DNA from 3 places in the Microbacterium sp. W1-4-2 genome. Region 2 is predicted to be linked to each of the others. Evidence: predicted binding sites of a transcription regulator. Region 2 holds the regulator's gene; each other region holds the start of a gene.
The links. The regulator LexA, encoded in region 2, represses DNA repair genes until DNA is damaged. The targets are predictions, from matches to a motif close to TCGAACANNTGTTCGA.
Positions count from the first base shown of each region.

Region 1: a site for LexA is predicted at 4,023-4,038, ahead of imuA' (DnaE2-dependent mutagenesis accessory factor ImuA'). Genes of this name have one in related genera too.
Region 3: a site for LexA is predicted at 2,443-2,458, ahead of AC3RX0_RS15245 (HNH endonuclease signature motif containing protein). Genes of this name have one in related genera too.

Region 1 covers NZ_JBYRJC020000003.1:61,318-71,533, reverse strand. Annotated here, with positions in the region: gene AC3RX0_RS12940 (oxidoreductase) at 1-1,191, shown strand, start outside; gene AC3RX0_RS12935 (hypothetical protein) at 1,157-1,723, shown strand; gene AC3RX0_RS12930 (bifunctional polysaccharide deacetylase/glycosyltransferase family 2 protein) at 1,720-3,888, shown strand; gene imuA' (DnaE2-dependent mutagenesis accessory factor ImuA') at 4,061-4,795, shown strand; gene AC3RX0_RS12920 (DNA polymerase Y family protein) at 4,797-6,338, shown strand; gene AC3RX0_RS12915 (error-prone DNA polymerase) at 6,363-9,767, shown strand; gene AC3RX0_RS12910 (Fe-S cluster assembly protein HesB) at 9,957-10,216, opposite strand, start outside.
Region 2 covers NZ_JBYRJC020000005.1:82,803-93,018, forward strand. Annotated here, with positions in the region: gene AC3RX0_RS16310 (prolyl oligopeptidase family serine peptidase) at 1-1,155, opposite strand, end outside; gene AC3RX0_RS16315 (methylenetetrahydrofolate reductase) at 1,425-2,408, shown strand; gene metE (5-methyltetrahydropteroyltriglutamate--homocysteine S-methyltransferase) at 2,405-4,738, shown strand; gene lexA (transcriptional repressor LexA) at 4,817-5,431, opposite strand; gene AC3RX0_RS16330 (LysM peptidoglycan-binding domain-containing protein) at 5,792-6,151, shown strand; gene AC3RX0_RS16335 (histidinol-phosphate transaminase) at 6,198-7,292, shown strand; gene hisB (imidazoleglycerol-phosphate dehydratase HisB) at 7,289-7,897, shown strand; gene hisH (imidazole glycerol phosphate synthase subunit HisH) at 7,894-8,544, shown strand; gene priA (bifunctional 1-(5-phosphoribosyl)-5-((5-phosphoribosylamino)methylideneamino)imidazole-4-carboxamide isomerase/phosphoribosylanthranilate isomerase PriA) at 8,549-9,298, shown strand; gene AC3RX0_RS16355 (SseB family protein) at 9,282-10,115, shown strand.
Region 3 covers NZ_JBYRJC020000003.1:540,036-550,251, reverse strand. Annotated here, with positions in the region: gene AC3RX0_RS15250 (alpha-mannosidase) at 1-884, shown strand, start outside; gene AC3RX0_RS15245 (HNH endonuclease signature motif containing protein) at 929-2,398, opposite strand; gene ddaH (dimethylargininase) at 2,758-3,639, shown strand; gene rocD (ornithine--oxo-acid transaminase) at 3,636-4,859, shown strand; gene AC3RX0_RS15230 (molybdopterin-dependent oxidoreductase) at 5,042-6,601, opposite strand; gene AC3RX0_RS15225 (rhamnulokinase) at 6,681-8,105, opposite strand; gene AC3RX0_RS15220 (bifunctional aldolase/short-chain dehydrogenase) at 8,102-10,138, opposite strand; gene rhaI (L-rhamnose isomerase) at 10,156-10,216, opposite strand, start outside.

The DNA of each region.
Region 1 (10,216 bases), on a different contig from region 2:
GAGCGGCTGCTGGCCGGGGGCGCCGCCGACCTGGTCTCGATGGCGCGGCCGTTCCTGGCCGACCCGCACATCGTGGCGGTCTCGTTCGCCGGCCGCGCCGCCGACGTGAATCCGTGCATCGGCTGCGACGAGGCCTGCATCGACCGCTCGTTCGGCCTCGAACCCGTCTCGTGCACGGTCAACCCGCGCGCCGGCCGCGAGCTCGAGTTCCCGCTCGTGCCGGAGCATCCGTCCGGGCCACCGCCGCACATCGCCGTCGTGGGTGCGGGCCCGGCCGGGATGGAGGCGGCGCGGGCGGCCGCGTTCGCAGGCGCCCGGGTCACCCTGTTCGAGGCGGCGGGAGCCATCGGCGGTCAGTTCCTGCTGGCCGGAGCGGTGCCGGGAAAGCGCGACTTCGCCGAGACCGCACGGTCGTTCGCCCGGGCGCTGGCCCGGCTCGGGGTCGAGGTGCGCACGGGCTGCACGGCCGGTGCGGATGATCTCGCCGGGTTCGACCACGTGATCGTCGCCACCGGGGTCGTGCCGCGCCGGGTGGAGCTGCCGGGCATCGACGGACCGAACGTGATCGACTACGCGCAGGCCTTCGCGCAGGCGCAGCGGCTGGGCCCGCGGGTCGCCGTGATCGGGGCGGGCGGCATCGCCGTCGACCTGGCGCACCTGCTCGTGGAGGGATCCGCGGTGCCGGCGACGACGGAGGATGCCGCGGACGACGCGGACCGGGAGCGCTTCCTCATCGAGCACGGGCTGCGAGAAGGCGTGCTCGCCCCACCGGCCCGGCGGGTCACGGTCATGCGCCGCAGCGGCGCGATCGGCGCGGGGATGGGGGTGACGACCCGATGGGCGGCCGTGCAGGCGATCCGCCGCCGCGGTGTGCGCACGCTCACCGGCGTCGCCTATCGGGTCGTGGAACCCGGTGGCGTGCGCATCGAGGTGGACGGCACGCCCGAGCTGATCGAGGCTGACATCGTGGTCGTCGCGGCCGGCCAGACGCCCCGGGACGGGCTGGCGACGCAGCTCGCGGCGCGGGGCATCGCGCACACCGTCGTCGGCGGGGCGCGCAACACCGTGGGACTGAACGCCGTCGCCGCCTTCGAAGAGGGCCTGCGGGCCGGCGACGCCGCCGCCCGCGCCGCGCGGAGGCTCCCAGGAGTCGTCGATGGACCCGCCGGTAGACTCGACGCCCGGAGATGACATGACCGAGCCGATGACCGAGACACTGCCCACCCGCCGCAGCATCCGCCAGTCCGCCGCCATCACCGAGGCCGGCGCCCCCGTCTTCCTGGACGCGAGCGGCCACCGCCTGAGCGCGGTGCGCATCGCGGCCGTGGTCGCCGTGATCGCGGCGCTGTCGTACGCGGCGCTGCTGGTGAGCGCGCTGGTCGGCGGTCCGTCGATCGATGCGCCGTTCCTGCCGCAGCCCCCGTCGGCCGCCCAGCCGGTCCCGCCGTCGCCGTCCCCGTCGCAGGCCGCCGGCCGATCCGCCTCTCCGGATTCGACCGCCCCGTCCATCGATCCGGTCGTGCGCACCGCGCCCGACGCCACGCCGGGCCCCCAGCCGTCGACCGGATCGTCGTCGACGCCCACGCCGACCACGTCGACCACGCCGGCACCGGCATCCACACCCTCGCCGCAGCCCACCGTGCCCGCGCAGTCGACCGATCGCGGCAAGAGCACCGCGGCGCCCGGTCAGACCCGCAAGCCGACCCCGCCCACTCACCCGTGAGCTCGGAGCGCATCTCCGAACGCAGCGCGCGCCGGTCGCGGACCGTCGGCCGGCGGGTCCGCGCGCATTGGATCGTGCTGGCCGGGATCATGCTGGTCCTGGCGGCTGCCCTCACGATGCAGGGATACCTGCATCATCAGGGCGGCATCACCGACGACGGCGTGGCCGCGGCAGCCGGGACGGGACAGGTGCCGGGTGCCGTGCGGGGCGGCGGCCCCGTGATCGACGCCCGCACCCCCGCCGACGTGCACACCATCGCGCCGCCGGGGCGCACGATCGCGCTGACGTTCGACGACGGGCCTGACCCGGTATGGACTCCGAAGATCCTCGAGGTGCTGCGCCGGCACGGCGTGCACGCCACGTTCTTCGTCGTCGGCAACGAAGTGCTGGAGCACCCCGAGATCGCCCGTGCCATCGTCGCCGACGGCAACGAGATCGGCATCCACACCCTCACGCACACCGACCTCGGGCAGGCGCCGGGCTGGCAGCGCACGGTGGAGCTGCAGGGCGCGCAGCAGGCGGTGATCGCCGCCACCGGGCAGACGGCCTCGCTGCTGCGCCCGCCCTACAGCTCCTCGAATCAGTCGGTCAGCCCCGCCTCGTGGGACGCGATCGCGTCGGCGGCGGCCGACGGCTACCTGACCGTGCTCTCGAGCCTGGACAGTGAGGACTGGCGGCGGCCCGGGGTGGCCGCGATCGAGTCGAACCTGAAGCCGCACGACGGGACCGGAGCTGTCGTGCTGATGCACGACGGCGGCGGCGACCGCGCCGAGACGGTCGCGGCGCTGGATGTGATGCTGACGCGCTGGGCCGACGAGGGGTACCGCGTGACGACGATCGGCGATGCGATCGGGGTAGCTCACACGATGCGGCCGGCGGCCGCCGTCGACCGCGTGTCGGCGGGCGCGCTGATGTGGGCGGTGCGGGTGAGCGACGTCCTGGTCGGCGTGCTCAGCTGGGCGCTGCTGATCAGCGGCCTCGTGACGCTCGTGCGGGTGTTCCTGGTGATGACCACGGCCGTGCATCACGCCCGCGCCTCCCGGCGTGCGCGTGAGGCGCGCAGGCGGGCGCCCCGCGCGGGCACGCGCGAGCCGGTCACCGTGATCATCCCCGCCTACAACGAGTCGGCCGGGATCGAGGCGGCCGTGCGCTCGATCGCCGCCTCGACGCATCCGGTCGAGATCATCGTGGTCGACGACGGGTCCACCGACGACACTGCGGCCCGCGCTGCGGCGCTCGGCCTGCCGCAGGTGCAGGTGATCCGCCAGGCCAACGCCGGCAAACCCGCCGCGCTGAACACCGGGCTGCGCGCGGCCTCGCACGAGCTGATCGTGATGGTCGACGGCGACACCGTGTTCGAGCCCGAGACGATCGAGCGGCTCATCCGTCCCTTCGACGACCCCGCTGTGGGGGCGGTGTCGGGCAACACGAAGGTCGCCAACCGCCGGGGCGTCCTCGGCGGCTGGCAGCACATCGAGTACGTCGTCGGGTTCAACCTCGACCGGCGCATGTTCGACGTGGCCCAGTGCATGCCGACGGTGCCGGGCGCGATCGGCGGGTTCCGCCGTACAGCGCTGGTGCAGGTGGGCGGTGTGAGCGACGACACCCTCGCCGAAGACACCGACCTGACGATGGCGCTGGCCCGGGCGGACTGGCGCGTCGTCTACCAGGACGACGCGCTGGCGTGGACCGAAGCGCCGCAGACGTTGGGCGCCCTCTGGCGGCAGCGGTACCGGTGGTGCTACGGCACCCTGCAGGCGATGTGGAAGCACCGCGGTGCGGTGGTGCAGCGCGGCCGCGCCGGCAAGCTCGGACGCCGTGGCCTCGGGTACCTGCTGGTGCTGCAGGTGCTGCTGCCGCTGTTCGCCCCGGTGGTGGACCTGTTCGCCGTGTACGGGCTGATCTTCCTCGACCCGGTGCGGATCGGCCTGCTGTGGCTCGGCTTCCTCGCCCTGCAGATGGTGATGGCCGCGTACGCCCTGGCGCTGGACCGCGAGTCGATGCGCGCGCTGTGGGCGCTGCCGCTGCAGCAGTTCGTGTACCGACAGCTGATGTACCTGGTCGTGATCCAGTCGGTGTTCACCGCGATCGCGGGGACCCGCCTGCGGTGGCACCGCATGGAGCGCTACGGCAGCCTGCGCGTGCCCACCGCGCGCGACGTCTGATCGCGCGTCGGGCTGTGCGCCCGGACGGCCCACTCGATCCATGCGATGAGTCGCGACTGTCGAACATAGCGAATGGATAGTGCCCTTTCGGATGTCGGAGGGGGCGTCTATCGTCGTTCTCGCGATTGATCATCTAGAACATGCGTTCTAGTATGTAGAAGTGAGGGCGATCATGGGGGCGCAGCAGGTCGAGGTGGCGACGGAGGTCTCGCGCCTGCGCGCTCGGCTCGAGCAGGCGCAGGGCCGCCGGCTCGATGCGCCGGTGCTGCCGGTGCTGCCCGCCTTGTCCGCGCTGCTCCCCGGAGGCGGCCTGCGCACCGGCGCCGCCTATGTGCTCGACTCGTCGATGTCGCTGCTGCTGGCGCTGCTGGCCGCACCCACGCAGGCGGGCTCGTGGTGCGGGGTGGTGGGCATGCCCGAACTGGGTGCCGAGGCGGCCGAGCAGCTGGGCGTGGACCTCACCCGGCTCGTGCTGGTGCCCGAGCCGGGCCCGCGCTGGCTGGCCGTGACCGCGACCCTCGCCGACGTCCTGCCCGTGGTCGCGGTGCGGCCCACCGGGCGCACCGTCCCCGCCGAGGCGTCGCGGCTGGCGGCGCGGCTGCGCGACCGGAGCGGGATCCTGCTCGTGCAGGGGGAGTGGCCGCAGGCAGAGGCGGCGCTCGCCGTCGACGCCCCCGAATGGACGGGCGTCGGCGACGGGCACGGCCACCTGCGCACCCGCGCGGTGACCGTGAGCGTGCGCAGCCGGCGCCGGCCCGCACCGCGGCGGGCGAGGATGCTGCTGCCCGACGGGTTCGGCGCGGCACGGCCGGGCGATGCCGGCGGGTGGCGCACCGAGATCGGCACCGGCGAGGTCGCGGGCGGGCCGTGGCGCGGCGAGGGCGAGCGGATGCGGGCGGTGGGCTGAGATGGACGGCCCCGTCCGCAGCCTGGTGCTGTGGTTCCCCGACTGGCCGGTCACGGCGCTGCTGCGCGACGGCGTGGCCGAGTCCGGGCCGATCGCGGTCGTGCACGACAACGCGGTGGTGGCGTGCTCGGCCGCCGCCCGCGCCGACGGCGTGCGCCGCGGCCAGCGCCGCCGCGACGCGCAATCCCACTCGCCGCGCCTCGAGGTGATCGGTGCGGACGCCGCCCGCGACCAGCGGGTGTTCTCGCCCGTGGTCGCGCGCGTCGAGCAGTTCGCCCCGGGGGTGCAGATCATCCGGCCGGGGCTGTGCGCGCTGCGCGTGCGGGGCCCGGCGCGGTACTACGGGGGCGAGGCGGCCGCCGCGTGCGAGATCCTCGACATCCTCGCCGAGCACGAGGAGCTGCCGGGCGTGCGCGCGGGGGTCGCGGACGGCCCGTTCACCGCCGAGCAGGCGGCCCGGGCCACTCGCGACGACGATCCGGTGCGGGTGGTCGAGGCGGGCGCGGCGGCGGCGTTCCTGGCCGGGCTCCCGGTCACGGTGCTCGACGACCCCGCCCTCGTGCATCTGCTCTCCCGGCTCGGGGTGCACACGCTCGGGGCGTTCGCCGCGCTCGAGGCCACTCGCGTGCGCGACCGGTTCGGCCCCCGGGGGCTGCGCCTGCACGATCTGGCGGCCGGCGCCGACTCGCAGCCCGTGCTCCCGCGCACGCCACCGCCCGAGCTCGACCGCCAGGTCGCGTTCGAACCCGCCCTGGACCGGGCCGAGCAGGTCGCGTTCGGCATGCGGATCGCCGCCGACGAGTTCATCGCGGGCCTGGGCGCGGTCGACCTGGTGTGCACCGAGCTGCGGGTCGAGCTCTCGGGCGACCGCGGCGAGCGCAGCGAGCGGGTCTGGCTGCACCCCGGCGCGTTCGACGCCGCGGCGGTCGTCGACCGGGTGCGCTGGCAGCTGGCCGAGGACGCGCAGAACCGGGTGCTGCGCAGCGGGGTCGCGCTGGTGCGGATCGCACCCGAGGCGGTGGACGCGGCATCCCACCACCAGCCGGCGATCTTCGGACAGGGGCCCGACGACCGAGTGCACCATGCGCTCTCGCGCGTGCAGGCGATGCTCGGCCACCGCGGGGTGCTGACCCCGCAGATCGGCGGCGGACGATGGCTCGCCGAACGCGAGGTGCTCGTGCCGTGGGGCGACCGGGCCGTGGCCCCCCAGCCGCGCGACCGGCCGTGGCCCGGCAGCCTGCCCGCCCCGGCGCCGGCGACGGTGTTCCGCCCGCCGCGCACGGTCGACGTCGAGGCCTTCGCGGGCATCGCCGTCGACGTCGACGAGCGCGGAGAGCTCACCGCCGCCCCCGCGATGCTCACCGAGAGCGGGCGGCGCCGCGCGATCGTGTCGTGGGCGGGCCCGTGGACCGTGGACGAGCGCGGGTGGGACGCCGTGCGGGCCCGGCGCGCGCACCGGTTCCAGGTCGTCGATGCCGAGCAGGGGGCATGGCTGCTCGTGTGCGAGGACGGCAGATGGATGGCCGAGGCGCGCTATGACTGAGTCTGCGGTGGCGGAGGTGCGCTGATGGGCTTCGACAATCCGTCGGTCCCGTGGTCCGAGCTCGAGCGCGTGCTCAGCGACCGGCGCCGGCCGCGGCCGGTCCCCGCCGACGCCGACGGCGGCGACAGCCCCGCCTGGTCGCACAAGCGAGGTCCGTACGTGCCGCCGCCGATCGAGCGCCCGGCCGATGCGGTGCCGTACGCCGAGCTGCACGCGCATTCGTCGTTCTCGTTCCTCGACGGGGCGTCCTCGCCCGAAGAGCTCGTCGAAGAGGCCGAGCGGCTCGGCCTGCACGCGCTGGCGATCACCGACCACGACGGGTTCTACGGCATCGTGCGCTTCGCCGAGGCCGCGCAGGACCGTCAGGTGAAGACCGTGTACGGCGCAGAGCTGTCGCTCGAGCTGCCGAAGCCGCAGAAGGGCGAGGCCGACCCTGTCGGCGCCCACCTGCTCGTGCTGGCGCGCGGGCAGGAGGGCTACCACCGGCTGGCGTCGGCGATCACGCACGGGCAGCTGCGCGGCGGCGAGAAGGGCCGCCCGGTCTACGACCTCGAGGAGCTCGCCGCGCAGGCGGACGGACACTGGGCGATCCTCACCGGCTGTCGCAAGGGCGCCGTGCGCCGTGCCCTCGCCGACGGAGGACTCACCGGCGGCGCGCAGGCCGCGGCATCCGAACTCGACCGCCTCGTGGCGCTGTTCGGAAGGGACGCCGTCAGCGTCGAGCTGATCGACAACGGCGAGCCGTTGGATGCCGCGACCAACGACCTGCTCGCAGCCCTTGCCGCCGACCGCGGTCTGCCGCTGATCGCCACGGGCAACGTGCACTACGCCGACCCGCAGCGGCGGCACCTGGCCGCGGCGGTCGCCGCCGTGCGGGCGAATCGCAGTCTTGACGAGCTCGACGGGTGGCTGCCTGCCCACGGCGCCGCCCATCTGCGCTCGGGCGCCGAGATGCAGCGACGGTTCGCGCGCTACCCGGGAGCGGTGGCGCGCACCGTGGCCCTGGCCGACGAGCTGGCCTTCCCGCTGCGCTCGGCCAAACCCGCGCTGCCCAAGCTCGCCGTGCCGGAGGGGCGCACGCCCATGTCGCATCTGCGGCAGCTGGTGTGGGACGCGGTGCCGCGCCGGTACCCGCACCTGCGTGAGAAGGATCGGGAGCGCATCGCGCACGAGCTCGACGTCATCGAGCAGAAGGACTTCCCCGGGTACTTCCTGATCGTGCACGGCATCGTGCATGAGGCGCGACGCCGCGGCATCCTGTGCCAGGGGCGGGGATCGGCCGCCAGCAGCGCCGTGTGCTACCTGCTCGACATCACGGCCGTCGACGCGATCCGCTACAACCTGCCGTTCGAGCGGTTCCTGTCGAGCATGCGCGAAGAGGAGCCCGATATCGACGTCGACTTCGACTCCGACCGGCGCGAAGAGATCATCCAGTGGGTGTACGACAAGTACGGCCGCGAGCGGGCCGCGCAGGTGTGCAACGTCATCCAGTACCGGCCGAAGAACGCGATCCGCGACATGGCCCGGGCGCTGGGTGCCTCGCCCGGCCAGCAGGACGCCTGGTCGAAGCAGGTGGAGCGCTGGGGGGCGTCGCTGTCGACCGCCGAGGGGCACGACATCCCCGACCAGGTCATCGCGTACGCCGAAGAGCTGCTGAAGGCGCCGCGTCACCTGGGGATCCACTCCGGGGGCATGGTGCTGACCGAGCGGCCCGTCGGCGAGGTGGTGCCGATCGAGCACGCGCGCATGCAGGACCGCACGATCATCCAGTGGGACAAGGACGACGCGAGCTGGATGGGCCTGGTCAAGTTCGACCTGCTGGGCCTGGGCATGCTCGCCGCCCTGCAGTACACGTTCGATCTGGTGCGCGCGTCGACAGGGGAGGCGTGGGAGCTGGCGACGATCCCGAAAGAAGAGGCGGCCGTCTACGACATGCTGTGCCGGGCCGACTCGATCGGGGTGTTCCAGGTCGAGTCGCGCGCACAGATGGGGCTGCTGCCCCGGTTGCAGCCGCGGGAGTTCTACGACCTGGTGATCGAGATCGCACTGATCCGGCCCGGCCCGATCCAGGGCGGAGCGGTGCACCCGTACGTGCGCCGCAAGCTCGGGCGCGAGAAGGTGACCTACGCCCACCCCAAGCTCGAGCCGGTGCTCGAGCGGACCCTCGGCATCCCGGTGTTCCAGGAGCAGCTCATGCAGATGGGCATGGCGGTGGGCGGGCTCACCGGCGAGGACGCCGACCTGCTGCGCCGCGCGATGGGCTCCAAGCGCGGCGTGGAGCGGATCGAGTCGCTCAAGCAGAAGCTGTACGCGGGCATGGCCGGCAACGGGTTGGTGGGGGATGCCGCGGACGCGATCTATGCGAAGATCCAGGCGTTCGCGAACTTCGGGTTCGCCGAGTCGCATTCGCTGTCGTTCGCGCTGCTGGTCTATGCCAGCTCGTGGCTGAAGCTGCACTATCCGGCTGCGTTCCTGGCCGGGCTGCTGCGCGCCCAGCCCATGGGGTTCTATTCGCCGGCGACGCTGGTCGCCGACGCCCGGCGGCACGGGGTCGAGGTGCGCCGCCCCGACCTGCATCTGTCGGGGGTGCACGCGGTCATGGAGGTCGTGAGCGAACCCGGTCCCACCGGCCGGGACGCGTGCCTCGAGCCCGAGCAGCCACCGGTCGGGCCGTTCGATCGGGACGCGCCGGACGAATCCGCCGCACATCGCCGCGACGGGATGTTCGAGGTGCGGCTGGGCCTGGCCGCGGTCAAGGGGATCGGACAGGAGCTGGCCGAGAAGATCGTCGCCGAACGCGACGTGCACGGGCGCTACCGCGACATGCGCGACCTCGTACGGCGGGTGGGGATGAACACGGCGCAGCTCGAGGCGCTGGCCACCGCCGGGGCGTTCGACTGCCTGGGGCTGCGCCGCCGCGAGGCGATCTGGCTGGCCGGCTCCGCCGCGCAGGACCGCGCCGAGTTCCTGCCCGACTCGATGGTGTCGGTGCAGCCGCCGCTGTTCGGCGACCCGTCGAGCTACGAGCGGCTCGCAGCAGACCTGTGGGCGACCGGCATCTCGACCGACGACCACCCGATGACGCACTTCCGCTCTCAGCTGGATGCGCGCGGCGTGCTGACCTCGAACGGGCTGCGGCAGCACGAACCCGGGCGTCGCATCGAGGTCGCAGGACTCGTGACGCACCGGCAGCGGCCGGCCACGGCATCCGGTGTCACGTTCTTGAACCTTGAAGACGAATTCGGTCTCGTCAACATCGTGTGCTCGGTGGGAGCCTGGCAGCGCTACCGGCGCGTGGTGCGCGATTCGCCCGCGCTGATCGTGCGCGGCACCGTGGAGCGCTCGGTCGAAGGGGTCACGAACCTCGTGGCCGACGCGTTCGAGGACCTGCGCGTAGGCGTGACGCACCGCTCCCGCGACTTCCAGTAGCCGCTCGCGGTCGGGCACTGTGCGCCCGGGGCCGCGCGCTCGCCGTGTCTTGTCGGTGTTCGCTGTCTCGTTCGGCGTTCGCGCCTGCGTTTCGCGGTGGCGAGCGCGGACTCGGGTGGCCCGCCTGTCGCCGGACGCGAAGAGGGGGTCCCGGCCGTCGGCCGAAACCCCCTCGGGATCGTGCTCGCGTCAGCGCTGCGTGGCGAGGGCGAAGTGCACGGCACCCGCCTCATCCACCTCGGCGTCCAGCACCTGGTCGTCCAGCGCCGTGGCGGCGTCGGCGTCCAGGAACACCCGAGCGCCCGACTCGTCGACGATCTCGTCGCTCGTCTCCGGCGCGACCGCGAGGGTCAGCGCGAATCCCTGGGCGGGATCGTCCGATCCGTGGATGCGAAGCCCGGCGGTCTCGGCATCCGCTCCGCGCGCGACGATCGTCTTCACCGCGGTGG
Region 2 (10,216 bases):
GGGATTGCGCGGCGGATAGTCGAATGCGTGCACCGGGCCGTGCGGGCCGTCGAATGTCACGGCGACCGGCTGCGGCATCCATTCGGCTCCCCACGCGAGCGCGCCGTCGTTCAGGCGCTCGGCGTCGTCGGGGTGATCCAGGTCGACCAGCCAGACCGCCGGCGGGCCCGTGACGCCGGAGGCGGTGAGCACGACGCGCGTGCCCGACGTGTCCGCGATCGAGACGTTCGCGGTCGCGTCGAGCGGTAGGGGCGATGCCGCGCCGGTGGCCGGATCGATCACCACGACCTGGTCCGCCCCGTTCGTGCGCACTGCGACGATCCGCCCATCCGCGAGCGGGCGGAACCAGCGCATGCCCAGCACCCATACCGGCCCGCCCGTGTCGGCGTCGGCCGGGGCGACTGCGACCCGGTCGAGGTCGGCGTCCACGCGCACGCGCTGCAGGTTCCATCGGCCGGTGGCGTCGTCCGCGTAAAGCAGCTCGTCCTCGCCCACCCACACCGGCTGCACCGGCGCGGAGTCGCCGCCGGCGATCGTGACGGCGTCGCCGTGGTCGCCCAGGCGTCGCACCCGCAGTCGCGTGCGGTCCCACGGCATGTCGGGGTGATCCCAGCCGATCCACGCCAGGCGGGCGCCGTCGGCCGAGAGGGCGGGGTGCGCGACGAAGTCGGTGCCGGCGGCGAGCGAGACCACCTGAGGCTGTTCGCCCGGCACGATCTCGACGATGTCGCGTACCGGCGCACCCGCGCCCGTGTGCGTCTCGCGCACCGCCAGCAGCTGCCCGTGCTGCCAGTCCAGACCGCCGTAGCGCTCGCCGGCGCCGGGCGGGGTGAGCCGGCGCGGTGCGCCGCCGGGCGCGAACTCCCACACGCACTGATCGGTCTTCTCGACGAAGAACAGGCGCCCGTCGCCCGAGGCCGTCCACGCACCGCCGCCGTACTCGTGCACGCGCGAGGCGAGGTTCCACGGCGCCGGCAGCAGCACGCCGGCGCGGCGCGAGCGCACCGTCATCCGGCCGCCCTCGGCGGGCACGGACTCGCCCCACCAGACATCGTCGCCGACGAACCGGGCGCCGTCCAGACGCGGGGCCGACGCGGCCGCGAGCTGCGCCGTGATCGGCGAGGGCCAGGATCCGTACGGGAGGGTCTGTGGCATCCCTCCACGCTAGCCGCAGGCACCGACGCGCACACCCCGACCGGTGCCTTCGCCCCTATCCCTGCGGCCATAGGGACCTCGCAACACTACGTCACGGCAGGTGGCCGGCCGTGCCCGGTGCGCCTACCGTGGTCCCATCGTCGCCCGGGCAGTCCGGGCAGGAGCGACAGCCGAGCCCGGCACCCGCCCGCGATTCCCCCGCGCACGTCCGTGCGCGGGTCGCGGCCGCCCGGCCGTCGTCCTTGCCATCGGATACAGGAGAGCCCGTCATGTCCCTCGCCGACGACCTGCAGCGCACGTCCTCGACGGTGCCGTTCTCGTTCGAGCTGTACCCGCCGCGCAGCGACGGAGCGGCGGTTGCGCTGGACGAGACGATCGATCGCCTGGCCGCGGCCGGCCCCCGCTTCATCTCCGTCACGTACGGCGCCGGAGGGTCGACCGGCGGGCGCTCGCTCGAGGTGCTGCGACGCATCCGCGAGCGCAGCGCCCTCGCCGGCAGGGACGTCGAGCCGCTCGCACACCTGACCTGCGTCGGCAACACGTACGCGGGCGCGGCGACCCTGATCCGCGAATTCCTCGACGCCGGCATCCGCAGCTTCCTCGCCCTGCGCGGCGACCCGCCGGCGGGGTTCGGGGAGGACGACGCGTTCCTGGGCGACCTGGAGAGCTCGGCGCAGCTCGTGCAGCTGATCGACCGGGTGCAGGCCGAGCGCGCCCCGTACGTCGAGTCCGGCATCCCCGGGCTGCCCGGCGCCGCGCGGGTGGACCGCCGCGAGGATGTCGAGATCGCCGTCGCCGCCTTCCCGAACGGGCATCCGCGTTCGCGGCACGCCCGCGAGCACATCGACGCGCTGCTGGCCAAGCAGGCCGCCGGCGCCACCTTCGCGATCACGCAGCTGTTCTTCCATGCCGACGACTACCTCGGGTTCGTCGACCGCTGTCGCGCCGCCGGCGTCGTGATCCCGATCCTGCCCGGGATCATGCCCATCACCTCGCCCGGCCGCCTGCAGCGCGTGCTCGAGCTCACCGGGGAGGAAGTGCCCGCCGAGCTCGAGATCGCACTGCAGGTCGAGCCGGACGCCGACGCCCAGCGCGCGTTCGGCATCGGCTACGCCGCGCGGCTGGCGGCCGACGTCGTCGCCGGGGGTGCCCCCGGCATCCATCTCTACGCCTTCAACAGCCATGACACGGTGCTCGCAGTCCTGCGCGAGGCCGGCATCCTCACCACCACCGACAAGGAGATCGCACGATGACCACCGCCTTCCCCGCCGGGACCATCCTCGGCTACCCCCGCATCGGCCGCCGGCGTGAGCTCAAGCGCGCCGTCGAGGCGCACTGGGCCGGCCGGATCGACGCCGACGAGCTCGAGCGCACCGCCGTCGAGCTGCGCCGCGCGACCCGGGACCGGCTGCACGAGCTCGGTCTCGGCGCCGACGATTCGTCGATACCCGAGTCGTTCTCGTACTACGACCAGGTGCTGGATGCCGCGGCCGCCGTGGGTGCGCTGCCCGAGCGGTTCGCCGACCTGCGCGAGGCCGACGGCACGATCGGCCTGGGCGCGTACTTCACCGCCGCGCGCGGCGAGGGCGAGCGCGCGCCGCTGGAGATGACCAAGTGGTTCGACACGAACTACCACTACCTGGTGCCCGAGATCGGTCCCGAGACGGTGTTCGCGCTCTCGAGCGACCGCTTCGTACGCCAGATCGCCGAGGCCCGCGCAGACGGCTACACGACCCGCCCCGTCGTGGTGGGACCGGTGACCCTGCTGGCCCTGTCGAAGGCGTCGGATGCCGCGCCCGAAGACTTCTCGCCGCTGTCGCGGCTCGACGACGTCCTGCCCGTCTACGTCCGGCTGCTGGCGGACCTGCGTGCGGCCGGCGCCGACTGGGTGCAGCTGGACGAGCCGGCCCTGGTCAGCGAGAGCCTGCCCGTCCCGGCGGCAGAGCTCGCCGCGGCCGCCGAGCACGCGTACGCCGTGCTGGGCGACGTCGCGGACCGGCCTCGGATCGTCGTGGCGGCGGGCTACGCGCAGCTGTCGGACCAGGCGTGGGCGGCGCTGGCGGCCGCGCCGATCGAGGCGATCGCGATCGACCTCGTGCGCGGCGACGTGCCCGCTGCCGTCCCGGGCCTTTCCGACAAGGTGCTCGTGGGCGGTGTGATCGACGGCCGCAACATCTGGCGCGGCGACCTGCAGGGCGCATGGGACAGGCTTGAACGGCTGCGGGTCCTCGGCGCGAAGGCGGTCGCCGCCGGCACGACGACCTCGCTGCAGCACGTGCCGCACGACGTCGCCGATGAACCCGACCTCGACGCGCGGCTGGCATCGTGGCTCGCGTTCGCCGACCAGAAGGTGGGACAGGTCGCCGCCCTGGCCACCGGTCTGGTCCGCGGTCGCGCGGCGATCGAGGCCGAGGTGGCTGCGGCATCCACTGCCCTCGCCGACCGTCGTGAGGCGCCGGGCGTGCGCGACGGGCAGGTTCGTGAGCGCGAGGCGGCCCTCACCGCCGAGGCCTTCACCCGCGGGGACTATGCGGCGCGCGTCGCGGCGCAGGAGGCCGCACTCGGGCTGCCGGTGCTGCCCACCACCACGATCGGATCGTTCCCGCAGACCGGCGACATCCGCCGCGCTCGCGCCGAGCACGACCGTGGCAAGCTGAGCACGGCGGACTACGAGGACGTGCTGCGCTTGGAGATCACGAGCGTGATCGGCCTGCAGGAGGAGCTGGGGCTGGACGTGCTGGTGCACGGCGAGCCCGAGCGCAACGACATGGTGCAGTACTTCGCCGAGAACCTGGACGGGTTCGCGGTGACCCGCAACGGCTGGGTGCAGTCGTACGGGTCGCGCGCCACCCGGCCCTCGATCCTGTGGGGCGACGTCTCGCGGCCCGCGCCGATCACGGTGGCCTGGTCGCAGTACGCGCAGTCGCTGACCTCGAAGCCCGTCAAGGGCATGCTCACCGGGCCCGTGACGATCCTCGCGTGGTCGTTCGTGCGCGACGACCAGCCGCTGGGCCAGACGGCGAACCAGGTCGCACTGGCGCTGCGCGACGAGATCGCGGATCTCGAGGCCGCGGGCATCGCCATCATCCAGGTCGACGAGCCGGCCCTGCGCGAGCTGCTGCCGCTCAAGCAGGCCGCTCAGCCGGCGTACCTCGACTGGTCGGTGGGGTCGTTCCGCCTCGCGACGGCGGGTGCGGCCGAGGCCACACAGGTGCACACGCACCTGTGCTACTCGGAGTTCGCGGTCGTGATCGACGCGATCGCCGCCCTGGACGCCGACGTCACCTCGATCGAGGCGGCGCGCAGCCGCGGCGAGGTCATCGGCGACATCGCGTCGTCGGGCTTCGCCCACGGCATCGGGCCGGGCGTCTACGACATCCACTCGCCGCGCGTGCCATCGGTCGACGAGCTCACGCAGCTGCTCGAGCGGGCGGCCGCCGAGCTGCCGCTGCGCCAAGTATGGGTGAACCCGGACTGCGGGCTGAAGACACGCGCGTACCCCGAGACCGTGGCGTCGCTGCGCAATCTCGTCGAGGCGACACAGCGCGTGCGCGCGGCACAGGAGGCGCTCTCCCGCGCGTAGGGCGCCCAAACGCGGTGGGCCCGGCCGGAGCATTCCGGCCGGGCCCACCGCGTTGTACGAGGAGGGGGCGCTGCGGGATCAGACCGCGCGCAGCACCGCCACGACCTTGCCCAGGACGACGGCCTCGTCGCCGAGGATCGGCTCGAACGCCGAGTTGCGGGGGAGCAGCCAGGTGTGCCCGTCGCGCTGGCGGAAGGTCTTGACCGTGGCCTCGCCGTCGAGCATCGCGGCCACGATCTCGCCGTTGACCGCTGTGTTCTGTGCGCGCACGACGACCCAGTCGCCGTCGCAGATGGCAGCATCGATCATCGACTCGCCCTGCACCTTGAGCATGAACAGCTCGCCCTTGCCCACCAGCTGCCGGGGGAGCGGGAAGATCTCTTCGACCTGCTGCTCGGCGGTGATCGGCACACCCGCTGCGATGTGACCGACCAGCGGCACCAGTGCCGCGTCACCGACCGCGGGCGCCGTTTCGGCCGGGTTCTCGGCCGACGAGCCGGGCAGGTCGATGAGGATCTCCATCGCACGGGTCTTGCCCGCGTCGCGTCGCAGGTAGCCGCTCAGCTCGAGCTGGTTGAGCTGGTGGGTCACGCTCGACAGCGACTTGAGCCCGACGGCGTCGCCGATCTCGCGCATGCTCGGCGGGTAGCCGTACCGGGTGATCGACCGCTGGATCACCTCGAGGATCGCCATCTGCTTGTCGCTCAGGCTCTTGCGCCGCCGCGTCTGCCGACGGGGCCTCGGGCCGTCGGCGACCGCCGCCGCGTCCTGGCCCGCGTCGCCGTGGTTCACATCGCTCATGTCAGCTCCCGTCCTGCCGCCCGGGGCAGCGTCTTCGAATGTCGGAGGTCGGTGATGGGGTGTCCTCATCGAAACGGTATCCGGTGAGAAGACGAATCGAGGCCAGCGCGTGGGCGTGTCGCCTTCGAAGATCTCCGATCCGGGTGCCTCTTGACAGTCTAATCAATCGAAGATAACTTTGGAAGAGAGATTCGGTGGCGATGCTCCCAGCCGAGCACGGTTCCCGAACGTCTCGTCCGAACAGGAGGACCAATGTCCGGCATCGCAATGGCATCGCACGTTCCGGCCCAGACCCGTCTGCGGTTGACGATTCGCGGGCGCCGCGTGCTGGCCGCGCTCGTGGCGGTCCCGCTGGCGGTGGCCGTCGGCATGGCGGTCGTGAGCGGGGGTGCGGCTCTCGCATCGAAGGATGCCGGGGCCCCCGCCGGCAGCTTCTCCACAGTGACGGTCGAGCCGGGCGATTCGCTGTGGTCGATCGCCCAGACCGTCGCTCCGGGCGCCGATCCCCGCGACGTCGTCGACGCGATCGTGCGACTGAACGCCCTCGACGGCGTCACGCTGTCGCCGGGCGAGCAGATCGCCATCCCGGCCGAGTACGCACCGGCGCGGTGAGAGCGGCGGGTCGGGGCCTGAAACCACGCGCCTGCCGCGCTCTACGATGGGAACCGTGAGCCCGCGCCTTGAAGATCTGCCCCTTCGTGACGACCTGCGGGGGCTGATGCCGTATGGTGCGCCCCAGGCCGCGCTGCCGGTGGCGCTGAACGTCAACGAGAACACGCATCCGATCCCCAAAGAGGTCTCGGACGACATCGTCGACGCGATCGCGCTGGCGCTGCGTGATGTGAACCGCTACCCGGATCGTGAGTTCACGCACCTGCGCGAGGGTTTCGCCGAATACCTGGGTCACGGGCTGACACGTGACCAGATGTGGGCGGGCAACGGCTCGAACGAGGTGCTGCAGCACCTGCTGCAGGCGTTCGCAGGTCCCGGGCGGACGGCGTTCGGCTTCGCCCCCACGTACTCGATGTACCCGCTGCTGACCCGGGGCACCGGTGCGGACTGGGTCGCCGGGTCGCGCGGGCACGATTTCACGATCACCCCCGAGGACGCGGCCGCGCAGGTCGCCGAGGCCGACCCCGACGTGGTGTTCCTCTGCTCGCCGAACAATCCCACCGGCACCCCGCTGTCGCTCGAGGTCATCGACGCCGTCTACGCCGAAGCCCGCGGGATCGTGATCGTCGACGAGGCCTACTGGGAGTTCGCCCCGCGCGACGAGAAGTCCGCGCTGACGCTGCTGCCCGATCGGGAGCGCATGGTCGTCTCCCGCACGATGAGCAAGGCGTTCGCGTTCGCGGGAGCGCGCGTCGGCTACCTCGCCGCCGACCCGGCGGTGATCGACGCCCTGCGGCTGGTGCGTCTGCCGTATCACCTGAGCGCGATCACCCAGGCCGCGGCATCCGCCGCCCTGCGGCACGCGAGCACGATGCTGCGCGCGGTCGACGAGATCGTCGTGCAGCGCGACCGCATCTCAGCGACGCTCGCCGCGCTCGGCTACGACCCGCACGAGTCGTGGACGAACTTCGTGCTGTTCGCCGGGGTCGCCGACCCGGCCTCGACGTGGCAGGCGCTGTACGACCGCGGGGTGCTGATCCGCGACGTCGGACTGCCCGGCAGCCTGCGCGTCACGGCCGGTACCGAGGCCGAGACCAGCGCGTTCCTCGATGCCCTCGCGTCAGTAGAATCGGGCTCATGACCAGCCCCGCCCGCATGGCCTCCCGCACCCGCACGACGAGCGAATCGTCGGTCGAGCTGCACCTGGACCTCGACGGCACGGGCACCAGCCGCATCGATACGAGCGTCCCCTTCTTCGACCACCTGCTCACGGCATTCGCCAAGCACTCGCTGACGGATCTGACCGTGCGCGCCTCGGGTGACACCGACATCGACGTGCACCACACCGTCGAAGACGTCTCGATCGTGCTCGGCCAGGCGATCGGCGAGGCTCTGGGCGACAAGTCCGGCATCTCGCGCTACGGCGACGCGCTCGTGCCGCTCGACGAGGCCCTCGCACAGGCGGTCGTCGACATCAGCGGGCGACCTTATCTCGTGCACGGCGGCGAGCCGGCCGGGTTCGAGTTCCACCTCATCGGCGGGCATTTCACCGGATCGATGGTGCGCCATTCGTTCGAGGCGATCTCGTTCCACGCCGCGCTGACCACGCACGTGCGCCTGATCAGCGGGCGCGACCCGCACCACATCGCCGAGGCCGAGTTCAAGGCGTTCGCGCGGGCGTTCCGTCAGGCCAAGGCGCTCGACCCGCAGGTGCAGGGCATCCCCAGCACGAAGGGCGCCCTGTGAGCGACCGGCCCCTGGTCGCCGTCCTCGACTACGGCTCGGGCAACGTCCACTCGGCGGTCAAGGCCCTCGACGCCGCGGGCGCCGATGCGCGCCTGACCGCCGACCGCGGCCTGGTGATGGACGCCGACGGTCTGGTCGTCCCGGGGGTCGGGGCGTTCACCGCCGTCATGCAGGCGCTGCGCGAGATCCGCGGCGACGAGCTGATCGACCGGCGCCTGGCCGGCGGTCGGCCCGTGCTGGGCATCTGCGTGGGCATGCAGATCATGTTCGAACAGGGCGTCGAGCGCGGCGTCGACACCGAGGGGCTGGGGGAGTGGCCGGGAGCGGTCACCGAGCTGGACGCCCCGGTGCTGCCGCACATGGGCTGGAACACCGTGCGCCCCGGCGCAGACTCGCGCCTGTTCGCCGGCATCGAGGCCGAGCGGTTCTATTTCGTGCACTCCTACGGTGCGCAGCAGTGGACGCTCGAACCGCAGGAGCCGTTCGCCGCCCCCGTGCTGACCTGGTGCGATTACGGGGCGCCGTTCCTGGCCGCCGTCGAGAACGGACCCCTCGCGGCCACCCAGTTCCACCCCGAGAAGTCGGGCGAGGCGGGCATCAGATTGCTGTCCAATTGGATCGAAGGGCTGGGCGGGGCTACCCTGTGACCTCGTGCCCAGTGAATTCGCCGCCACGCCCGAGCTCGTCCTCCTGCCTGCGATCGACGTCGCCGACGGCAAGGCCGTCCGCCTGACGCAGGGAGAGGCGGGCAGCGAGACCGACTACGGCGACCCGGTCGAGGCCGCGCAGCAGTGGGTCAAGCAGGGTGCGGACTGGATCCACCTGGTGGACCTCGACGCCGCGTTCGGCCGGGGCAGCAACACCGGCGTGCTGCGCCGCGTGATCAAGCAGGTCAAGGGCGTGCAGGTCGAGCTGTCCGGCGGCATCCGCGACGACGCCTCGCTCGAGGCCGCGCTCGAGTCGGGCGCCACCCGCATCAACCTCGGCACGGCGGCGCTGGAGAACCCGGAGTGGGCCGCGAACGTGATCGGCCGCTACGGCGACGCGATCGCGGTCGGGCTCGACGTGCGCGGCACGACCCTGGCCGCCCGCGGCTGGACCCGCGACGGCGGCGACCTGTGGACGGTGCTCGACCGACTCGAAGACGCCGGCTGCAGCCGCTACGTCGTCACCGACGTCACCAAGGACGGCACCCTGCGCGGTCCGAACCTCGACCTGCTGCGCCAGATCACCGCCCGCACGCCGAAACCGGTCGTCGCCTCGGGCGGTGTCTCGAGCCTGGACGACATCATCGCGCTGCGCGAGCTCGTGCCCCTCGGCGTCGAGGGAGCGATCGTCGGCAAGGCGCTGTATGCGGGTGCCTTCACTCTGGCTGAGGCGCTGGATGTCGCTCGGGACTGACGGCTGCGACCACGGCGCGCACGCGGGCGACGCGGCGAACGCCGACGACTCTGTACGCGCGGCCAACGCCGCCGACTCCGCAGGCGTGCCCTGGGCGGGACGCAGTTTCCACGCCAATCCGCACTCGGGCGACGACGGCACGGCCGATCCGGCGCTGCTGGCCGCCCTGACGGCCTTCCAGGCCGGCCACGGCGACCCGGTCGCGATCGTCGAGGCGTACCGCACCGCTCGTCTGCTGATCCCGCTGGTCGCCGAGAAGGGCGACGAGGGCGTGGGTCCGACCGGGCTCGCGGTCGACAAGACCCAGGAGCTGTCGATCGTGACGGTGGCCGCCCCCGACGGACGACGCGTGCTGCCGGTGTTCACGTCGGTCCAGACCATGGGGCGATGGGATGCCGCGGCCCGCCCGGTGCCGGTCGAGGGCATCCGCACCGCACTGGCGGCGGCCGACGACGACACCGACCTCATCGTGATCGACCCGGGCTCGCCCACCGAGCACGTGCTGCGCCGCCCCGCCGTGTGGGCCATCGGACAGCAGATCCCGTGGGAGCCCAGCTATCGCAGCCCGGACGTGTACGCCGGCCTGCAGGAGAGCATCGGGCGCGAGCTCGCGGTGCTCGACCTGCAGGTGGCTCCCGGCGACCCCGAAGGACGCCTGCGCGGACCCGAGCTGATCGTGCGCCTCACGCTCGTCGAGGGCCTCGACCAGGCGGCGCTGGACGCCGTGCTGTCGCGCCTGGCCGCGCGCTGGGCGGCCGACGACCGCATCGCGACTCTGGTCGACTCCCTCAGCGTCAAGCTGGCCCGCTCGGCCTGACGCCGGAGCTGACCCTGGTCTCGATCCGCGAGACCACGCCTGTGCGCGGCATCCTCGCCTGAGAAACGCGCCCGCGCGTGACCTCCTGGCGTACGGCACGG
Region 3 (10,216 bases), on a different contig from region 2:
CGAACATGTGGGACGCGTGGGACGTCGACAAGCACTACCGCGGCATGGGCCGCGACATCGCCGGAGGAGCGGCGAGCCTGCACGGCGACGCGATCGTGGTGCGCACCGAGGTCGGCGACTCGACGATCGGCCAGCGCCTGACCCTGTCGGACGACGGGCGCACGCTCGTGATCGACAACTCGATCGACTGGCACGAGACCGAGAAGTTCCTCAAGCTCGCCTTCCCCGTCGATGTGTTCACCGACCAGGTCGTCGCCGAGACCCAGTTCGGCCACCACACCCGCCCGACGCACGAGAACACGTCGTGGGATGCGGCGAAGTTCGAGCAGCACGCCCAGCGATGGTTCCTGCTCGAAGAGCCCGGGTTCGGGGTCGCTTTCCTCAACGACAGCAGCTACGGGTTCGACGCCACGCGCGTCGAGCACGACGGGCGCATCGTCCAGCACGCGCGCTTCTCGATGCTGCGCGCGCCTCGCTTCCCCGATCCGCGCACGGACCAGGGCATGCAGCGGATGCGCTTCGGCCTGGTGGTCGGTGCAGGCGTCGCGGATGCCGCGGCCGCGGCATCCCGATTCACCGCGCCGGTCGTCGAAGCGGTGGGGGCGAGCGTCGAGCCGTTGGTGCGCTCGTCGAGCGACGCCGTCGTGGTCAGCGCCGTCAAGCTCGCCGACGACCGGTCGGGCGACGTCGTGCTGCGCGTGTACGAGGCGCGCGGCGGACGGGCGCGGACGGTGCTGACGCTGCCGGCGGGCTCGGTCATGGAGGCCGATCTGCTCGAGCGGCCCGGCGAGGCGGTGGCCTCGGTGCCGACGGACGGCGGCGCCGAGGTGGCACTCGAGCTGCGGCCGTTCCAGATCCGCACGCTGCGCATCCACCGGAGCTGACCGGGACACGATTCGCCGGGCGCGCCGGCCCATGCCGGATCGCGTCAGAAGGGTGCGGGATCTCGCGCGAGCTGCTGCTCGAGCCGGTGTTTCAGGTGCGGGTCGGGCTTGATCAGCTCGACGGGGTCGAATCTGACGGTGCCTGGTGGTCGGGTGGTGTGGATGCGGCGGGTGGGCGCGGTCCAGCGCAGGATCCCGCCGGCCAGCTGCTCCACGGACCAGTCCGTTTCGTGCTTGAGGGTGTGGTGGCGTTTGCAGAGATGCTCGAGGTTGCACAGGCAGGTGGGTCCGCCCTGGGCATGGGGGATGGTGTGATCGGTGTCGCATCTGTGCGCGGGACGGCGGCAGCCGGGGAACCGGCAGTGCTCGTCCCTGACCCGCAGGAACAGTTTCTGCTTCTTCGAGGGCCGGTACCGGTCGACGCTGATCGGCACCCCGGTACACACGTCGGTGAACACCCGAACCCAGGTGCGGGCCATGCCGGCGAGGTGCTTCGCGGTGTCGTCGTCGATGGGTCCGAACCCGGTGACCGCGGCCCCGCCGACGGTCGCGCCGGCGAGGGTGGTGGCGGGCACGGTGACGTGCACGGTAGGGGTGATCGCGTTGATCGCGTCGCGCCCTTCTGGGGTGTTGCCGTGCCCGTCGGCGGCGGAGGTGAGCAGCAGATCGCAGAAGATGCCGGCCATGATCTGCGCGTGCGTGCGCTCATCGAACACCGGTGCCTCGCCGGAGGCTTCGGCGTCGGCGGCGGCTTCGGCGGCGGACTCGGCTTCGGTGGCTCCGATCGGCTCGGCCGCGGCCTTCTCCGACGTGGCTTCGGCAGCGGCTCCGGCTTCGGTCTTCTCGGCCGTGTTCTGGTCGAGCTGTTCGGCGGCCATCTCGCGGATCCGGTCGATGACTCCAACGCCCTCAGCGGTGGGCACGTCCGCGGTGATCCGGGTCAGCCCCGGCTCGAGTTGCCGGGCGGTGACCTTGCGGCGTGCCACCGCTTCTCGCACGCGCCGCTGGGTGCCCTCGGGGTCCAGGCGCTCCACCAGCCCGGCCAGGGCGGGCTTGAGCTGCCCTGGCGTCATCGCGACAGCCATGTCGCGGGCGATGGACTCGTACTCGCCACGGATCGCCGCATCGTCGATCACGCCGCCCGCATCCGCGATCAGCGTCGCGTGCTCGCCGGAGAACACGCCGCAACTGGCGTCGCACAGCGTCTCGTGGAACTGGTTCATCAGCGTCCACGCGGTGGACACCTTGCGCGCGACCTGCCACTCGCTCAACCGCAGCGCGGCGCCGATCTCGGCGAACACCTCCCGCATCCCCAGCTGCGACGTGCGCGTGATCGCCCCGTCGTCCCGCGCCGCGCGCTCCCGCTCGCGCCGCTCGACCAGACCGGCGACGCGCTCGAAGAAGAACATCTCCGCCGTGAACGCCGACGCCGCCCGCTCCCGGGACGCCGCCAGCGAGTCCACGATCTCATCCAGCTCACTGATCACCGGAGACAGGCCTCTGTCCAACGTCATCGACATCAGGGTCTCCTCTCCTTTGATCTGCAGTCTCAAGAGTATCGAAGCTATGTTTGATAGTCAAGAGCGATCTTTGGTCTATCGTCAGTGATTGGCCCGCGCAATCACCGCACACGGTGCAGGGTGCCGCTCATCCGCCTTCGCTCTGGTCAGACATGAATCGAATCTATATGCGACCTCCGACATCCATCGAGCAGGTCCCGACCAGCTCACCCGAAGGTCGCTGAGAGGCTGGCCCGGGCGGCGGTGAGAGAATGGACGTGGCGTGCCCGTGTCGCATCTTCCCCATCGTGCTGGGTCGAACTTCCGCCGGGCCCGAGGACAGCGTCCGCCAATCACGTCCAGTGAGGAGCAGAATGTCCCTTTCCGAGACCGCCGTCGACGAAGCGCAGACGTCCGCGCGCATCCAGCAGCACCGTCGCTACCTGATGTGCAAACCGGCCTACTTCACGGTGAGCTATGAGATCAACCCGTGGATGCACAAGGCCGATCCCACCGACACGCCCAAGGCCGTGCGCCAGTGGCAGACGCTGTACGACACGTATCTGTCGCTCGGTCACGAGGTCGAGCTGATCGACCCGATCGAGGGTCTGCCCGACATGGTCTACACCGCCAACGGCGGATTCATCATCGACGGCAAGGCCCTGGGCGTGCGCTTCAGCGTCGACGAACGCCGCGGCGAGGAGCGGCCGTTCATGGACTGGTTCGCCGGCCACGGCTTCGAGGTCGTCGAGCCGATCGCCACGCAGGAGGGCGAGGGCGACATCCTGCTCGCGGGCGAGGTGATCCTCGCCGGCTACGGCTTCCGCTCGTCGATCGAGAGCCACCGCGAGATCGCCGACGTGTTCGGCCGCGAGGTCGTCTCGCTGCACCTCGTGAACCCGAACTTCTACCACCTCGACACCGCGATCTCGGTCCTCGATCCCGTGGTCGGCCCCGGCGGCGTCGAGCGGGCCAACATCGCGTACCTGCCGAGCGCGTTCGACGAGCGCAGCCGTGGCATCCTCGACGAGCGCTTCCCCGACGCGATCCGCGTCGCCGACGCCGACGGCGCCGTGTTCGGCCTGAACAGCGCAAGCGACGGCAAGAACGTGTTCATCTCGCCCCGCGCGACCGGGTACGACGCGCAGCTGCGCGAACGCGGCTACAACCCCGTGCACATCGATCTGTCGGAGCTGCTGCTCGGCGGCGGCGGGATCAAGTGCTGCACGCTCGAACTGCGAGGAGGCAGGTCATGACCACTCCGACGACTCTCGACACGACGGCCGTGCGGATCATCCGCGACGAGGACGAGCACGTCGCCCACAACTACCACCCGCTGCCGGTGGTGGTCGCCGAAGGCGAGGGCGTGTGGGTGACCGACGTCGAAGGCAAGCGCTACCTCGATCTGCTGTCGGCCTACTCCGCGCTGAACTTCGGGCACCGGCATCCCGCTCTCATCGAGGCCGCGACCGAGCAGCTCGGGCGCCTCACGCTCACCAGCCGCGCGTTCCACAACGACAAGCTCGGCGCGTTCGCCGCGGCCTTGGCGGACCTCACCGGCAAGGACCTCGTGCTGCCCATGAACACGGGCGCCGAGGCCGTCGAGACGGGCATCAAGACGGCGCGCGCGTGGGCGTACCGGGTCAAGGGCGTGGCGCAGGATGCCGCGACCATCGTGGTCGCGAAGGGCAACTTCCACGGCCGCACGACGACGATCGTCGGGTTCAGCGACGACCCGACGGCGCGCGACGGGTTCGGCCCGTTCACGCCCGGTTTCGTCTCGGTGCCGTACGGCGACGCCGCCGCGATCGAGGCGGCCATCACGCCGTCCACCGCCGCGGTGCTGATCGAGCCGATCCAGGGCGAGGCCGGGGTCATCATCCCGCCGGAGGGGTACCTCAAGGCCGTGCGCGAGATCTGCACCCGCAACGACGTCCTGTTCATCGCCGACGAGATCCAGGCCGGGCTCGGCCGCGTCGGCACGACGTTCGCGTGCGATCGCGAACAGGTCGTGCCCGACATGTACCTGCTCGGCAAGGCGCTGGGCGGCGGCATCGTCCCGGTGTCGGCGGTCGCGGCGAACCAGGATGTGCTGGGCGTCATCCACCCCGGCGAGCACGGGTCGACGTTCGGCGGCAACCCGGTCGCCGCCGCCGTGGGACTCAAGGTCGTCGAGTTGCTGAAGACCGGCGAGTTCCAGAAGCGCGCGGCGCTGCTGGGCGAGCACCTGGCGCAGAAGCTGAACGAGCTGATCGGCCACGGCGTCACCAAGGTGCGCGTGGCGGGGCTGTGGGCCGGTGTCGACATCGACCCGTCGCTCGGCACGGGCCGCGAGATCGCCGAGCGGCTGCTGTCGCGCGGTGTGCTCGTGAAGGACACGCACGGCCAGACGATCCGCATCGCGCCGCCCCTGACGATCCGGGCGACCGAGCTCGACTGGGCGGTAGAGCAGCTCACGCTCGTGCTCGCCGGCTGAGGAGTCATGCGGCTCCGAGTCGCGTGCCCAATCCATAGTGATTCGGCGAGTCCATGGCCCAGCGCATATGGATTCGCCGAATCCCTATGGATTCGCAAGGGCAGGCGGGGCGGCCGACGGCGCGTGGGGGATTCGCGAGGGCAGGCCGATGCGTGTCGCGGCGGCGCGCCAGGCGCGCGGGCTCACGCCACGTGCACGCTGATGGCGGGCCAGCCCGACGCGCCGTCGGGCACGGGCGGGGCCTGACGGGCCGTCTGCAGCTGCCCGCGCCGGTTCGTCGCGCGGCACCGGATGGTGTGGTCGCCGGGCTCGGCCCGCCAGGGCAGGCGCCACTGCACCCACGTGTCGTCCGAGATCGCGGGCGCCAGCTGCGCCTGCTGCCAGGCTCCGGCATCCACCTGCACTTCGACCTTCGACACCCCCGTGTGCTGCTGCCACGCGACGCCGGCGATCACCGTGTCGCCGGCCGGGACGTCGCCGGTCGTGCGCGGCACGTCGATGCGCGACTCGAGCTTGATCGGGCCGCGCGGCGCCCAGCCCTCGTTCGTCCAGTACGCCGTCGCCCGGTCGAACCGGGTGACCTCGAGGTCGGTGACCCACTTGGTCGCCGAGACGTAGCCGTAGAGGCCGGGCACGACCATCCGCACCGGAAAGCCATGCTCGGGCGGCAGTGGCGCGCCGTTCATGCCCACCGCGAGGATCGCCGCCCGATGGTCGGTGAGCACCGGCAGGGGAGTGGATGCCGTGAACCCGTCGATCGAGGTCGACAGCACCATGTCGGCGTCGGGGTGGGGGCCCGCGCGGGCGAGCAGGTCGCGGACCGGGTAGCCGAGCCACTTCGCGTTGCCGATGAGGTTGCCGCCCACCTCGTTCGACACGCAGGTGAGGGTCGTCCAGCTCTCTTCGAGGGGGAGGGCGAGCAGTTCGCGCCACGTCACGGTCACGGTGCGATCGACCATGCCGTGGATGCGCAGCGACCACTGCGCGGGGTCGACCTGCGGGACGAGCAGGGCGGTGTCGACGCGGTAGAAGTCGGCGTTCGGTGTGACCAGCGGGGCAAGGCCGGGGATGCGCAGGTCGGCGCCGGCGGGAACCGCGGCGGCAGGGCGCACCGGCGCCGGCAGGCGCAGGGCACGGCGTGCGGCATCGGCGGCGCGGGCGCCGGTCTGCAGGAGCGCCCCGCCGGCCGCGGCGGCCACCCCGACGAGCGCGACGGCGGCGGTCACGACGAAGAAGCGGCGACGATCGATCGCGGGCGGCGCTGTCTGCGGCCCGGCCGGCCGCGGCATCGAGGCTCGCGGGCCTCGTGAGACATCGGCGGCGCGCACCAGCAGGCCGATCGCGAACGCCGCGACGGCTGCGGCGAGCGCCGACGGAACCCAGGCCGCGGGCGAGGCATCCGCCCGCGTCGCCGCCGCGACGATGCCCGCGACGCCCAGCACGCCGCACAGCAGTGCGCCGGTGCGGGGGATGCGGGATTCGAGGATGCCGAGGCCCGCCGCGATCGCGAGCAGCACGATCGCGATCCCGATCAGCAGCGCGGCCTTGTCGGCATGGCCGAACACGGCGATCGCCATCTGCTTCGCCCACCCCGGCGAGAGGTCGATCAGCGCTGCGCCGATGGCCGCCATGGGACTCGACGACGGCGCGAGCCACGCGGCGACGAGCTCGCCCGCGCCCGCGCCGAGCACGACGGCGGCGATCCCGGCAAGGGCTGCGCGCAGCCTCGATGCGCCCACGATGCCGAGCCTACGACCCCCGGCGGCACGCGGGGCGGATCGATGGGCTGCGTCACGCATCCGTGCCCGGTCGTGCGTGTGCTCACCGGACGCGCGGTGCGAACGTCACCGGAGGGTGGGTTCGCGACACCAGCGCCCGCAGGTCTTCGAGCGTGGCATCCGCACCCAGCCAACCGTGCACGCGGGCCTGGACGAGGACGTTGCCCAGGGCCGTGGCCTCGACGGGGCCGGCGTGCACGACGAGCCCCGAGCCATCGGCGGTCGCCTGGCACAGCAGCCGGTTCAGCGACCCGCCGCCGACGAGATGGATGCTGTCGACCCGGCGTCCGGTCAGCGCCGCTGCGGTGCGCACGGCGTCGACGAACGCCGCCGCGATGCTCTCGACGATGGTTCGGATCAGTGCCGGACGGCTCTCGGGCACGGCGGTGCCGGCGGCGCGCAGCACTGCGGCGATCCGTGCCGGCATGTCGCCGGGGGTGCTCAGCGACGCGTCGTTCGCGTCGAAGCGCGGGATGTCGCCCGTCACCTCGGCCGCCGCGGCGAGCAGCGGCGCCAGCTCGACGGCCGCGGCATCCTCGTCCTCCCACGCCCGCACCGTCTCGTTCAGCAGCCACAGACCGGTGACGTTGTGGAGGAAGCGGATGCGCCCATCGATGCCGAGCTCGTTCGTGAAGTTCGCGTCGCGGGCAGCGTCGCTGAGCACGGGGGAGGGGAGCTCGAGTCCCACCAGTCCCCACGTGCCGCACGAGATGTACGCGGTGTCGGGTGAGGTCATCGGCACGGCAGCGATGGCCGAGGCCGTGTCGTGCGATCCGACCGCGATCACCGGCAGCGCGGCGCCGATCTGCGTGGCGGCGGGCCCGCGCACCGTGCCCAGGGGCGTGCCCGGGTCGACGAGCGCGGGCAGGATGCCGTCGTCGATGCCGAGTCGCGCGGCCAGCTCGCGATCCCACTCGCGCGTGTCGACGCGCATCAGCCCGGTGGTCGACGCGTTCGTGCGCTCGGCGACGCGTGCGCCCGTGAGCAGGTGGGCGACGAGGTCGGGGATCAGCAGCACGGTGTCGGCCTGGCCGAGCCGGGTGTCGGCGCTCAGCTGGTACAGCGTGTTGAAGGCGAGGAACTGGAGGCCGTTGCGCCGGTAGAGCTCGTCGAACGCCACGATCGCGTGGACGGCCTCGACCCCGCGCGCGGTGCGGTCGTCCCGGTAGTGGAACGGCGGCCCCAGCAGGTGGTCGTGCCGCAGCAGTCCGTAGTCGGCCGCCCACGAGTCGATGCCGATGCTGACGATCGCGGGCTCCCGACGCACCGCCTCGGCGAGGCCGACGTGGATGTGCGCGTACAGCGTGTCGAAGTCCCAGTGCAGCCCGTCGGCGCCCTCGACCGGGCCGTTGGGGAAGCGTGACACCTGCTCCAGCTCGAGTGTGTCGGGCCCGACGCGGCCGATCATGACTCGGCCGCTGGTGGCGCCCAGATCGACCGCGGCTATCGCGCCGGCCGGTGCGGTCATCGCAGGAAGGCGGCGGCGACGCCCGAGTCGACGGGGATGTGGACGCCGGTGGTGCGGGAGAGTTCGGGGCCGGTGAGGACGTAGACGGCGTCGGCGACGTTCTCGGGCACGACTTCGCGTTTGAGGATGGTGCGGTTCGCATAGAACCTGCCGAGGTCTTCTTCTTTGATGCCGTAGGTGGCGGCGCGTTGCGCGCCCCACCCGCCGGCGAAGATGCCGGAGCCGCGGACGACGCCGTCGGGATTGATGCCGTTCACGCGCACGCCGTGTTCGCCGAGTTCGACCGCGAGCAGGCGCACCTGGTGGGCCTGGTCGGCTTTCGTGGCGGAGTAGGCGATGTTGTTCGGGCCGGCGAACACGCTGTTCTTCGAGGAGATGTAGATCACGTCCCCGCCCATACCCTGCTCGATCAGGGCCTTCGCCGCGGTGCGGGAGACGAGGAACGAGCCTTTCGCCATCACGTCGTGCTGCAGGTCCCAGTCCGCCTCGGTGGTCTCCAGCAGCGGCTTCGACAACGACAGGCCGGCGTTGTTGACCACCAGGTCCACACCCCCGAACGCGAGCACGGTCGCGTCGATCGCGGCCCGCACCGCGGCGGCGTCGGCCACGTTCGCGGCCACCCCGATCGCAACGTCGGTGCTGCCGAGCTCGGCGGCCACCTGCTGTGCTTTGGCGAGATCCAGGTCGGCGACCACGACGCAGGCACCCTCGGCGGCGAGCCGGGTGGCGATGGCCTTGCCGATCCCCGACGCCGCCCCGGTCACGAACGCGATCCGGCCTTGGTGCGTCTTGGGTTTCGGCATCCGCTGCAGTTTCGCCTCTTCCAGCGCCCAGTACTCGATCCGGAACTTCTCCGCCTCGTCGATGGGCTGGTAGGTCGACAGCGCCTCGGCGCCGCGCATCACGTTGATCGCGTTCACGTAGAACTCCCCGGCGACCCGCGCGGTCTGCTTGTCCTTCCCGTACGAGAACATGCCCACCCCGGGCACCAGGACGATCAGCGGGTCGGCGCCGCGCATCGCCGGGGAGTCCGGGGTGGCGTGCCGCTGGTAGTAGGCGGTGTAGTCGGCCCGGTAGGCCTCGTGCAGCTCTTTCAGGCGGTCCAGGGATGCCTCCACGGCGGCGTCGGCAGGAAGATCGAGCAGCATCGGCTTGACCTTCGTGCGCAGGAAATGATCCGGGCAACTCGTGCCCAACTCCGTCAATGCGGGGGCCTTCTCCGACGCGAGGAATTCCAGCACCACGTCGGTGTCGGTGAAATGCCCGACCATCGGCTTGTCCGTGGACGCGATGCCCCGGATCGTGGGGGCCAGGGCCGCGGCCTTCGCCCGCCGCTCCGCGTCCGGCAGCGCCGTGTACCCGGCGCGAACTGCGCCGAACGGGGTCGGTGCGCCGTGCTCCTGGATGTAGGCCTGCGCGGTGCCGATGATCCACAGGCTGTTCGCCTCGGCCTCATCCGACGTGTCCCCCCACGCGGTGATCCCGTGCCCGCCCAGGATGCACCCGACCGCGGCCGGGTGCTGCTGCTTGATCGCGGCGATGTCCAGGCCCAGCTGGAACCCGGGCCGCCGCCACGGCACCCACACCACCTTGCCCCCGAAGATCGCACCCGTCAGTGCCTCACCGTCCGCGGCGGTCGCGATCGCGATCCCCGCGTCCGGGTGCAGATGATCCACGTGCGCGGCATCCACCAGAGCGTGCATCGCGGTATCGATCGACGGGGCCGCCCCGCCCTTGCCGTGCAGGCAGTAGTCGAACGCGGCGACCATCTCGTCCTCACGCTCCACCCCCGGGTACACGTCCACCAGCGCCCGCACCCGATCCACGCGCAGCACCGCAAGACCCTCCGGCCGCAACGTGCCCAGATCGCCACCCGAACCCTTCACCCACAACAGCTCCACCGGCCGCCCCGTCACCGGGTCCGTCTCGACCCCCTTCGCCGACGTGTTCCCCCCGGCATAATTCGTGTTCGCCGGGTCCGCACCCAAGCGATTGCTGCGCGCGATCAACTCGACGACGGTCTGATTCGACATGATGTCCTCCATCGCGTTCACGCGCCCCAGCCGGCCTGCGTGCCGCCGATGCGGTCGGCCTCGACCTGCTCCTGATAC